DNA from 3 places in the Rahnella sp. RcJ3 genome. Region 2 is predicted to be linked to each of the others. Evidence: predicted binding sites of a transcription regulator. Region 2 holds the regulator's gene; each other region holds the start of a gene.

Region 1 (3,286 bases), on a different contig from region 2:
TTACGTGCCGCGCGGCCGATGGTCTGGATAAGCGAACGTTCAGAACGCAGGAAGCCTTCCTTGTCCGCATCGAGAATCGCCACCAGCGACACTTCCGGCATGTCCAGCCCTTCGCGCAGTAAGTTGATGCCGACCAGCACGTCAAATTCCCCCAGACGCAAATCGCGGATAATCTCGACGCGCTCGACGGTATCGATATCAGAGTGCAGGTAACGCACCTTCTCGCCGTGTTCCTCCAGATACTCAGTCAGATCCTCGGCCATACGCTTGGTGAGCGTGGTGACCAGCACACGCTCGTTAATCGCCACACGCTTGCGGATTTCAGACAGCAGGTCATCAACCTGCGTGGTTACCGGTCGCACTTCGATGATCGGATCCAGCAAACCGGTCGGACGCACGACCTGATCGACCACATCGTCACCGGATTTCTCCAGCTCGTATTTGCCCGGCGTGGCCGAGACATAAATACTTTGCGGCGCCAGGGCTTCGAATTCCTCAAAGCGCATCGGGCGGTTATCCAACGCTGAAGGCAGGCGGAAACCGTATTCCACCAGCGTTTCTTTACGCGAGCGGTCGCCTTTGTACATACCGCCGATTTGCGGAATGGTGACGTGCGATTCATCGACAATCAGCAGGCCGTCAGCCGGCAAATAATCAAACAGCGTCGGCGGCGGCTCGCCCGGCCCGCGGCCAGACAGATAACGTGAGTAGTTTTCGATACCGGAGCAATAACCCAGCTCGTTCATCATTTCGAGATCAAACTGCGTACGCTGGCTGATGCGCTGTTCTTCCAGCAATTTGTTGTTGGCCAGCAACACTTTGCGGCGATCCGCCAGTTCGACTTTAATTTCTTCCATCGCCTGCACAATACGTTCGCGTGGCGTGACGTAGTGCGTTTTCGGGTAGATGGTGAAACGCGGCACTTCATGCTGCACCTGGCCTGTCAGCGGATCAAACAGCGAAAGGCGTTCAACTTCCTGATCAAATAACTCAATGCGCAGCGCCAGATCGTCCGATTCCGCCGGGAACACATCAATCACTTCGCCACGCACGCGGAAAGTACTGCGCTGGAAAGCCTGATCGTTGCGTGCATATTGCAGTTCCGCCAGACGGCGCAGGATCGAACGCTGATCGATAATCATCCCTTTGGTCAGGTGAAGCATCATTTTCAGGTATAAGTCCGGGTCGCCCAGACCGTAAATCGCAGAAACAGAGGCCACCACAATGACATCGCGCCGTTCGAGCAGCGCTTTGGTGGCAGAAAGACGCATCTGCTCAATGTGTTCGTTCACCGAGGCGTCTTTTTCGATAAAGGTATCGGAACTCGGAACATACGCCTCAGGCTGATAATAGTCATAGTAAGAGACGAAATATTCGACGGCGTTTTCCGGGAAGAACTCTTTCATCTCGCCGTATAACTGTGCGGCCAGCGTTTTGTTGGGGGCAAGCACCATCGTCGGACGGTTCAGATCCGCAATCACATTCGCCACGGTAAAGGTTTTTCCTGAACCGGTTACCCCGAGCAATGTCTGGTGCGCCAGTCCGTTCTCCAGCCCTTCTTCCAGACGGCGTATCGCCTCAGGCTGGTCACCTGACGGTTTAAATTCGGAATGCAGTTTGAACTCTTTACTCATGACGGGCTACCTGACTGAAATGGGAATGCATAGGGCCGTGCGCGCTGAACGGGTGAACAGTTTGCGGAAAAATAGTATGAAAGACTTCGCGATTTTTGCCAGCCCTGATTTTACCTTCGCTATAATACTGTATATAAAACCAGCTTCCAATCGATAAAAAGTGTTGGCGTTTTAACGTGCTGTCGAGGCTGCACTTTTTTAGGATATGACGAATGAGAATTCTCACCATCAGATGACATTTTTTCCCAAAATCCGCATTCCCTCCATTTTCTGACCACAGGTTGACGAAGATTGACACAACTATGACGAACGAATTACGGCTGTATTGCTTTTAACTAACTCGTTGATTAAAAACAGTATCATTAAAAAGCTGCGAATACGGGCAAACTAAGCGGAACCCGCATGCTGACTCGCCTGTAGCAACTTTTCTCACTCTCATACACAAGGTTATCCACAGGAATAGTGGATAAGTCCCAGCACGCCCCGCGCTGCGGGAGTTGGTAAAAAACTGAATTTTGCCTTCCGTGGGTCTGAAAGGTCTTTTTTAGTTATTTTTTATCTTTTTTATCTCCTTATTTATGCCTATTTTGCCTAAATTTCTGGGCTGATGTTTCTTGCAAAAAACAAAAGTGCATCTCACCAGAATTTTTTGCTCACGTTTGTCCATGTGTTTGCACCAAAAACAGTGAAGACGGCACTGGCAAAGTGCAGTTCAGCCTGGACTACTCCTTATGGGGTAATCTCAAAAACCTCAGAAATGCTAATGAATAATCCGAAATCATCAGCGGCGCGCCTGTTAACACCCCTGTAACTTCTCTTTCCCTGGCCGTTTTTACAAACTTGGCCTGAGAGTTGCAACGTCTCTGCATGTGGAGGTTGCGACAGCCGGAACTGCTTTTTTCGCCCCGCCATAAAAAATGAGAATTTCCCTGCTTTCAGGCAGGAAAAATCATTTTTAGCGCAAGGAAATGCCCCTTAACCCCATTTATCACTGATTAAGGGGGATTTATCTGTAATTGATGCTGTCAGGTTAGCCGTCAACAAACGGAATTAAATTCTGCGTTGGGGCATTAACAGCGGAACATAAATGTCAGAAATATGACAGTGGCCGTCAAAATGAAGTTCAGCGGAAGGCTCCGTGCGGGAGGGAGGTCTGATGTTAAGTGTAAAATCAGTTAATCAGTATTATGGGCAAAAACATATTCTGTGGGATATCAATCTCGAACTGTACCGCGGTCAATGTACCTGCCTGATCGGGCGAAATGGCGTGGGAAAAACCACGCTGGTGAACTGCATCATGGGGCATCTTCCGGTGAAAAGCGGCGCCATCTCCTGGCAGTCGCGTGACGAAGAGCCGCAAAGTCTGCTGAATTTTCCGGTCGAAAGCCGCGCGCAAATGGGGATTGGTTATGTGCCACAGGGACGGCAGATTTTTTCGCAGATGAGCGTCGATGAAAACCTGCAAATCGCCATGATGGCCAGCCGGAATAAGACCCGTCGCGTGCCGGAAGAGGTGTATGACCTGTTTCCGACATTAAAGGAGATGGGGGCGCGCAAAGCCGGTGAGCTCGATGAAAGCCAGCAGCAGCAACTGGCAATCAGTCGTGCGCTGGTTCAGGAACCTGAATTACTGATTCTGGATGAACCGACCG
Region 2 (3,286 bases):
CAGCTCAGCACACGGTCAGAGAGGCGCACGGCTTCATAAGAGAAGTCAGCGGCAATCTCTTCCATCAGGGCGATGGCGTTTTGTTGGGCTTTTTCGTGGGAAATTTTCTTGCTGCGGGCTTCGTCTTCAATCGCTTTCTCAATGGCTTTTGAGGCCAGCAATTTATTGAATAAATCCTGACGTGCCGGAAGGCGCGGACCAACCGCAGCCAGACGCTGACGGGAGAAATGCATCCGCGCCACACGTGCCAGTTTTTGAGCAATCGTCTTATCTGTGCCGTGTTCCGTCGCCATATAACGCAGGGAAACGGTATTGGAGAAACGGACGAAACTGTCCCGCCCCAGCCACAGCACAGCGAAAAATTTCTGGATACCGTTCAGCACGCGCAGATGCGGCGTGTCGTCCTGACCTTCACGGCCCGGTGCACGACCAAACATTACCGACACCGGCAACATCTGAATGTCTAAATCCGGATTATTGCGGTGCAAATCAAGGTAGTCGTGGAACAGCTTTACGGACTCCTGCTTCGGCGTGTAATAAGAGAATACGCGCGGGCCTTCGGCTATAAAGACATGGCTTGGTAGCAGGGTTCCGTCAATTTCCAGCGGAATAAGAGGATCAGGCAGATTCTGCGCCAGACATTGCGCACGCAACGTCAGCAAATCGGCTTTGGAATTATAAGGTAATACGTACAAAATCGGCCGCGTCGGGTCTAAATGCAACTCGGTAACCGGATCTGAAGGTATGACCTTGCTCTTTACCAGCAATGAGAGTGGTAAATTCAATAATGTGTAATAAAGTCTACGCCAACCTGACATAAAAACGTGAAGCCTCTTGTTAGCAATTTCGCCGCAAGGATACCAGAAAGATCCGTGGAGATCTGTGGTCATATAAAAGCTAAAATGCTGCAAACACTCTAAGGATCAGTACCCGAAATGGCGAACCAAGTCACCGGATTTACCCGAATTTATAAAGCGGCCGGCTATTCCTGGAAAGGATTCAAAGCGGCATGGCAAAACGAAGCGGCATTTCGCCAGGAGGCCAGCGTCGCTATCCCGTTAATTTTGCTATCTTTCTGGCTTGATGTCAGCACCATTGAACGTATCCTGCTGGTGGGATCCGTCGTGCTGGTCTGTGTCACGGAGTTGCTCAACAGCGCGGTGGAATGTGCAATAGACCGCATCGGGCCTGAGTTTCATGTGCTTTCCGGTCGCGCAAAAGATATCGGCTCTGCTGCCGTACTTCTGACCATCATATTGGCGATTTTTGTCTGGGTCAGCATCTTTTGGTCGCGATGGTTCTGATTTGGAATCTGCATTCCAGGAATCAACGTTATGCCCTGTTTTTATTCAATCTTAGGTTTTCATTGACCGTTTAGCTGTATATACTCACAGCAAGACTGTATAAACAACCAGGGGGCGGAATGAAAGCTTTAACGACCAGACAACAAGAGGTCTACGACCTTATTCGCGATCATATCTCCACCACCGGTATGCCACCAACCCGCGCAGAGATTGCATCACGTCTGGGGTTCCGTTCTCCCAATGCGGCGGAAGAGCATCTTAAAGCGCTGGCGCGTAAAGGTGTTATTGAGATTGTTTCCGGTGCATCACGCGGCATTCGTCTGCTGATGGAAGAAGAAGAAGGTTTACCGCTGATTGGCCGCGTTGCCGCCGGTGAACCGCTGCTGGCGCAGCAACATATCGAAGGGCACTATCAGATCGATCCGGCAATGTTTAAGCCGAGCGCCGATTTCCTGCTGCGTGTCAGCGGTATGTCGATGCGTGATATTGGTATCCTTGACGGCGATCTGCTGGCCGTGCATAAAACGCAAGACGTGCGTAATGGTCAGGTTGTGGTGGCCCGTATCGATGATGAGGTCACCGTGAAACGCCTGAAAAAACAAGGCAGTGTGGTGCAGTTATTGCCAGAGAACAGCGAGTTTCAGCCGATCGTGGTGGATTTGCGCGAGCAGAATTTCAGCATTGAAGGCTTAGCCGTAGGTGTTATCCGCAACGGCGACTGGATCTGACCTTCGTACTTCGAGCTATCTCTGCGTTGGCTGCCTTCGCGAACCCCGGTCACATATTTGTGTATGCTCCCGGCGTTCGCTTAGTTGCCGCCTTGATATAACTCGAATTACTCGGTCAGATATGACTAAGTCAGAAATTGCTGTGTCAGATAGACAAGACTAAAACTAATTGAATATGGATGGCGGCCGCCTCTGGCATCCATGTGAATTCAAAGAGAAATGCGTTTCTCTCATCATCGCCCCTTTCGGGGCGATGTCATTTACAGGCATAACCTGAACCTCCGGCATGAGATTCTCTATGCAACATCATTCCCTGCGACACACACTCAAAAACACCTTTTTAAGCCCTGCCGATAAAGCGCTCTGGATGCTGGCATTGCCGATGATTTTTTCCAATATCACGGTGCCACTCCTCGGCCTGGTGGATACCGCAGTGATCGGTCATCTCGACAGCCCGGATTATCTCGGCGGCGTGGCTGTGGGTTCGATGATCACCACTTTCCTTTTTATGCTCTTACTGTTTCTGCGGATGAGTACCACCGGCATGACCGCTCAGGCGCTGGGCGCGAAAGATAATCAGCTTCTGGCGCGTGCTTTTGTACAACCCTTCCTTCTGGCTGTACTGGCGGGCGTCATTATTGTGGTATTCCGTCATCCGCTGATGGAGCTGGCGTTTCACATTGTCGGCGGCAGCCAGCCCGTGCTTGAACAGGCGAGGCTGTTTATCGAAATCCGCTGGTTCAGCGCCCCGGCTTCACTGGCGAATCTGGTGATCCTCGGGTGGTTGCTCGGCATTCAGTACGTTCGCGGGCCGGTGATTTTGCTGATTGCCGGGAATTTGCTGAATATCATTCTGGATCTGTGGCTGGTGATCGGGCTGGGCTGGAACGTGCGTGGCGCAGCCATGGCGACGGCAAGCTCCGAGTATTTCACGCTACTCATCGGGCTGTATTTCGTCTGGCGGGTGATGAAACGACGCGGTATCACCGGCGCAGAAATCACCTCCGCGTGGCGTGGTAATTTGCGCCGTCTTCTCGGGCTTAACCGCGACATCATGCTGCGCTCATTACTGTTGCAGCTTTGCTTTGCATCGCTGACCGTTCTGGGCGCGCGGCTGGGCAGCCACATTGTGGCGGTCAACGCCGTGTTGATGAACCTGCTGACATTTACCGCGTTTGCACTTGACGGTTTTGCTTATGCTATCGAAGCGCATTCCGGTGAGGCATTCGGTGCCCGCAACCGCGAAAAACTGCT
Region 3 (3,286 bases), on a different contig from region 2:
ATTATTTTTTTGCTTAGCCGATTATATGATTTCGATCTTTCAGGGTACGGGCAACAACGTTCTATATCTTTTAAGCATAATAACGATGTTCTGGTGGGGACGTTGATTATGCCTCCAGGTAAGGTTTCTCCTCCGTTTGTGCTTTTAGTTCATGGAGACGGACCTCAGGACCGCTGGTCAGAAGGTGGATATATTCCATTGGTTAAATTCCTTGTCTCACAGGGAATTGCCGTTTTTTCATGGGATAAACCTGGTGTGGATAAAAGTACAGGTAACTGGCTGGCACAGACAATGTCAGATCGCGCAGAGGAGGCGGTTTTGGCGTTAAAAAAACTGAGAGAACAGCCGGAACTGAAAAAAAGTCGCGGAGGTTATCTTGGGTTCTCGCAGGCAGGTTGGGTTGTACCGCAGGCGAGCCAACTGACAACAACTGAGTTTGTTGTGCTGATAGGTGCGGCGATAAACTGGCGTAATCAGGGCATATACTATACAGGGCAACGACTTAAAGTCGAAGGTCGCTCCCTGAATGATATTCAGGATGCTAAAAAACATGAAGCCGTGGCTTTTGACCGCCAGTTTACAGAAGAAGCAGCGGTTCTCCCCTGCCACTCCCAATGTACGCGCCAGGACTTCGAACGCAGGAATTCTCTGGCTGATGCGACGAAAGATATTTCCGGTACACATACTCCGGTATTAATTCTGATGGGCCAGGATGACCGGAATGTAGACGCTGATGAAACAGCCACGGTCTGGGCCAAAACACTACCAGCGGGCACTCCCCGCTGTATCAGGCAGTTGCCGGGGGCAACTCACGGACTTTTACGAAGCGAATGGTTTGATTATCAGCTTGCTTCTCAGTGGCCTTTGTGGAAACAGGGACTTTTTCTGCTGTCAGGGAGATACTCATATTCGCCCGGGGCGCTCAGGACTGTCTCATCATGGATCCTGAATCAGAACTGTGTGGACTGAATTGCATTCTTATTACGTGCCGAAAGCCAGTTCTTCATCGAAGAGCAGGGACCGAGGTGACTTACCGTCAGAGTGCTACGGTTTCGCTGAACCGGATTTAAGTTAAGCAACAAAACTATATTGGATACCACACAAACTAAATTAACAGACACTTCAAGCACTTTCAGGAATCGCTTCACAAGTTTCTTGATCCTTAGCTGCATTCAGCAATACTGTATATAAACACAGTATATCGGGATCAACATCATGCAGCTCATTCGACCAACTGAGGCTTCTCAACCAGTCATGCTTCCTCTCTTCTCTGAGAAAGTGCCCTGTGGCTTTCCGAGCCCAGCGCAGGACTATGTCGAGGACAGACTGGATCTCAACAAATTGCTGATAAGACATCCGAGTGCCACTTACTTCATAAAAGTTAGCGGGGAGTCTATGCATGGCGCCGGCATCAGTGATGGGGATCTTTTAGTGGTGGATCGCTCGCTTTCAGCCGTACATGGCGATATTGTTATTGCTGCTGTTTCAGGTGAATTCACCGTGAAAGAACTTCGTACTCATCCTTATCTACAGCTAGTACCTCACAACGATGATTATTCTTCGATTTCATTTCAAAATGCAGAAGAATTAGAAATATTCGGAGTGGTCATTTTTAGTATTAAGGCGCATAAATAATTATGTTCGCTCTCATCGACGTAAATAGTTTTTATACTTCTTGCGAAACTGTTTTTCGGCCAGACTTGCAGGGGAAGCCTGTTGTCGTCGTTTCCAATAACGATGGCTGTATTATTTCTCGCTCAGCCGAGGCAAAATCCCTTGGTATTAAAATGGGTGAGCCATTTTTTAAAATAAAAAACAATACATATAGCTCCAGGGTTTATGTATTCAGTTCTAATTATGCACTTTATGCCGATCTAAGTGAGCGAGTTATGCAGACGCTAACTGAAATGTCTCCTTCGATCGAAGTTTACTCAATAGACGAAGCCTTCGTTAATTTATCTGGGGTAATAAATTGCATGCCCCTAAATTGCTTCGGTCATGAAATGAAAAATAGAGTATTTAAAAATACAGGATTAACTGTGGGGGTTGGTATTGCACAAACAAAGACATTAGCAAAGTTAGCTAACCATGCAGCCAAGAAATGGCGTGGCACTGGTGGCATTGTCGACTTATCGAATATTGAACGTCAGCGCAGGCTACTGGCAATTATCTCTGTTGAGGATGTCTGGGGTATTGGCCGGAGAATTAGTAAGAAACTTAATTCAATGGGTATTAATACAGCACTTGACCTGGCTGAAAGCTCATTATGGGTAATAAGAAAACACTTCAATGTTGTTCTCGAAAGGACTGTTCGTGAACTTCGAGGTGAACAATGTCTTGAACCGGAAGAGTTTGCACCAGAAAAACAACAGATCATCTGCAGTAGATCTTTTGGCAACCGCATAACTCAGTATTCGGATATGCATCAAGCCATTTGTGACTATGCTGAGCGAGCATCAGAAAAACTACGTAGTGAGCGCCAGTTCTGCCGTTTCGTTAGTGTTTTCCTTCATACCAGCCCACACGCACATAATGAAACATACTATGGAAATCAAGCATCCATGAAGCTACTGACCCCTTCTAATGATACTCGTGACATTATAAGTTCGGCCACGAACTCCCTGAAGAGAATATGGGTTGATGGCCATCAATATATGAAGGCTGGCGTTATGTTGGCTGATTTTTTCAGTAATGGAGTAGCGCAGCTAAATTTATTTGACGATAATGCTCCACGAAAAAACAGTGCAGCGTTAATGGAGGCTATCGATAAATTAAATAACTCTGGGAAAGGAAAGATCTGGTTTGCAGGACAGGGTATTGAAAAAAACTGGGCGATGAAACGGGAGATGCTTTCTCCCGCTTACACAACCCGATATTCAGACTTACCAGTGGCGAGGTGAAATTATTCATGCAAGCCACGAGGAAAGGAAACAGCCTCTGATGAATGCCACTCACGTTCGCCACGCTCACGAAAATCGGCGCCAGCGTCTTCGATGACTTGCTGACTTAAGGTCGGTGAAAACAGTCCGGCTATCACCCGGACTGTTTTCAAACCTGGCGGGGGAATATCAGCTGATATCTGCGCCGTTCGTCTCGATCACTTTCTGATACCAGTGGAACGATTTCTTCCTGTAACGGTTACCGGTGCCGGAAATCTTATCGTCGAGGTCGACATAAATCAGACCGTAGCGTTTACTCATCTCACCGGTAGACATACTCACCAGATCAATACATCCCCACGGGGTATAACCCATCAGTTCCACGCCGTCGTCAATGGCTTCAGCCA

The links. Region 2 encodes LexA, which represses DNA repair genes until DNA is damaged. Its sites were predicted from a motif close to TNCTGTATGTACATACAGNA; they were not measured.
Region 1: uvrB (excinuclease ABC subunit UvrB) is a predicted target of LexA. The motif match lies at 1,760-1,779, and genes of this name have one in related genera.
Region 3: umuD (translesion error-prone DNA polymerase V autoproteolytic subunit) is a predicted target of LexA. The motif match lies at 1,180-1,199, and genes of this name have one in related genera.

What each region holds. Positions count from the first base shown of each region.
Region 1 covers NZ_QSNX01000001.1:385,927-389,212, reverse strand. Annotated here, with positions in the region: gene uvrB (excinuclease ABC subunit UvrB) at 1-1,634, opposite strand, end outside; gene DXU84_RS01830 (ABC transporter ATP-binding protein) at 2,791-3,286, shown strand, end outside.
Region 2 covers NZ_QSNX01000010.1:195,222-198,507, reverse strand. Annotated here, with positions in the region: gene plsB (glycerol-3-phosphate 1-O-acyltransferase PlsB) at 1-818, opposite strand, end outside; gene DXU84_RS15160 (diacylglycerol kinase) at 936-1,304, shown strand; gene lexA (transcriptional repressor LexA) at 1,424-2,032, shown strand; gene dinF (MATE family efflux transporter DinF) at 2,331-3,286, shown strand, end outside.
Region 3 covers NZ_QSNX01000004.1:180,036-183,321, reverse strand. Annotated here, with positions in the region: gene DXU84_RS07290 (S9 family peptidase) at 1-969, shown strand, start outside; gene umuD (translesion error-prone DNA polymerase V autoproteolytic subunit) at 1,216-1,635, shown strand; gene umuC (translesion error-prone DNA polymerase V subunit UmuC) at 1,638-2,900, shown strand; gene DXU84_RS07275 (glycoside hydrolase family 1 protein) at 3,069-3,286, opposite strand, start outside.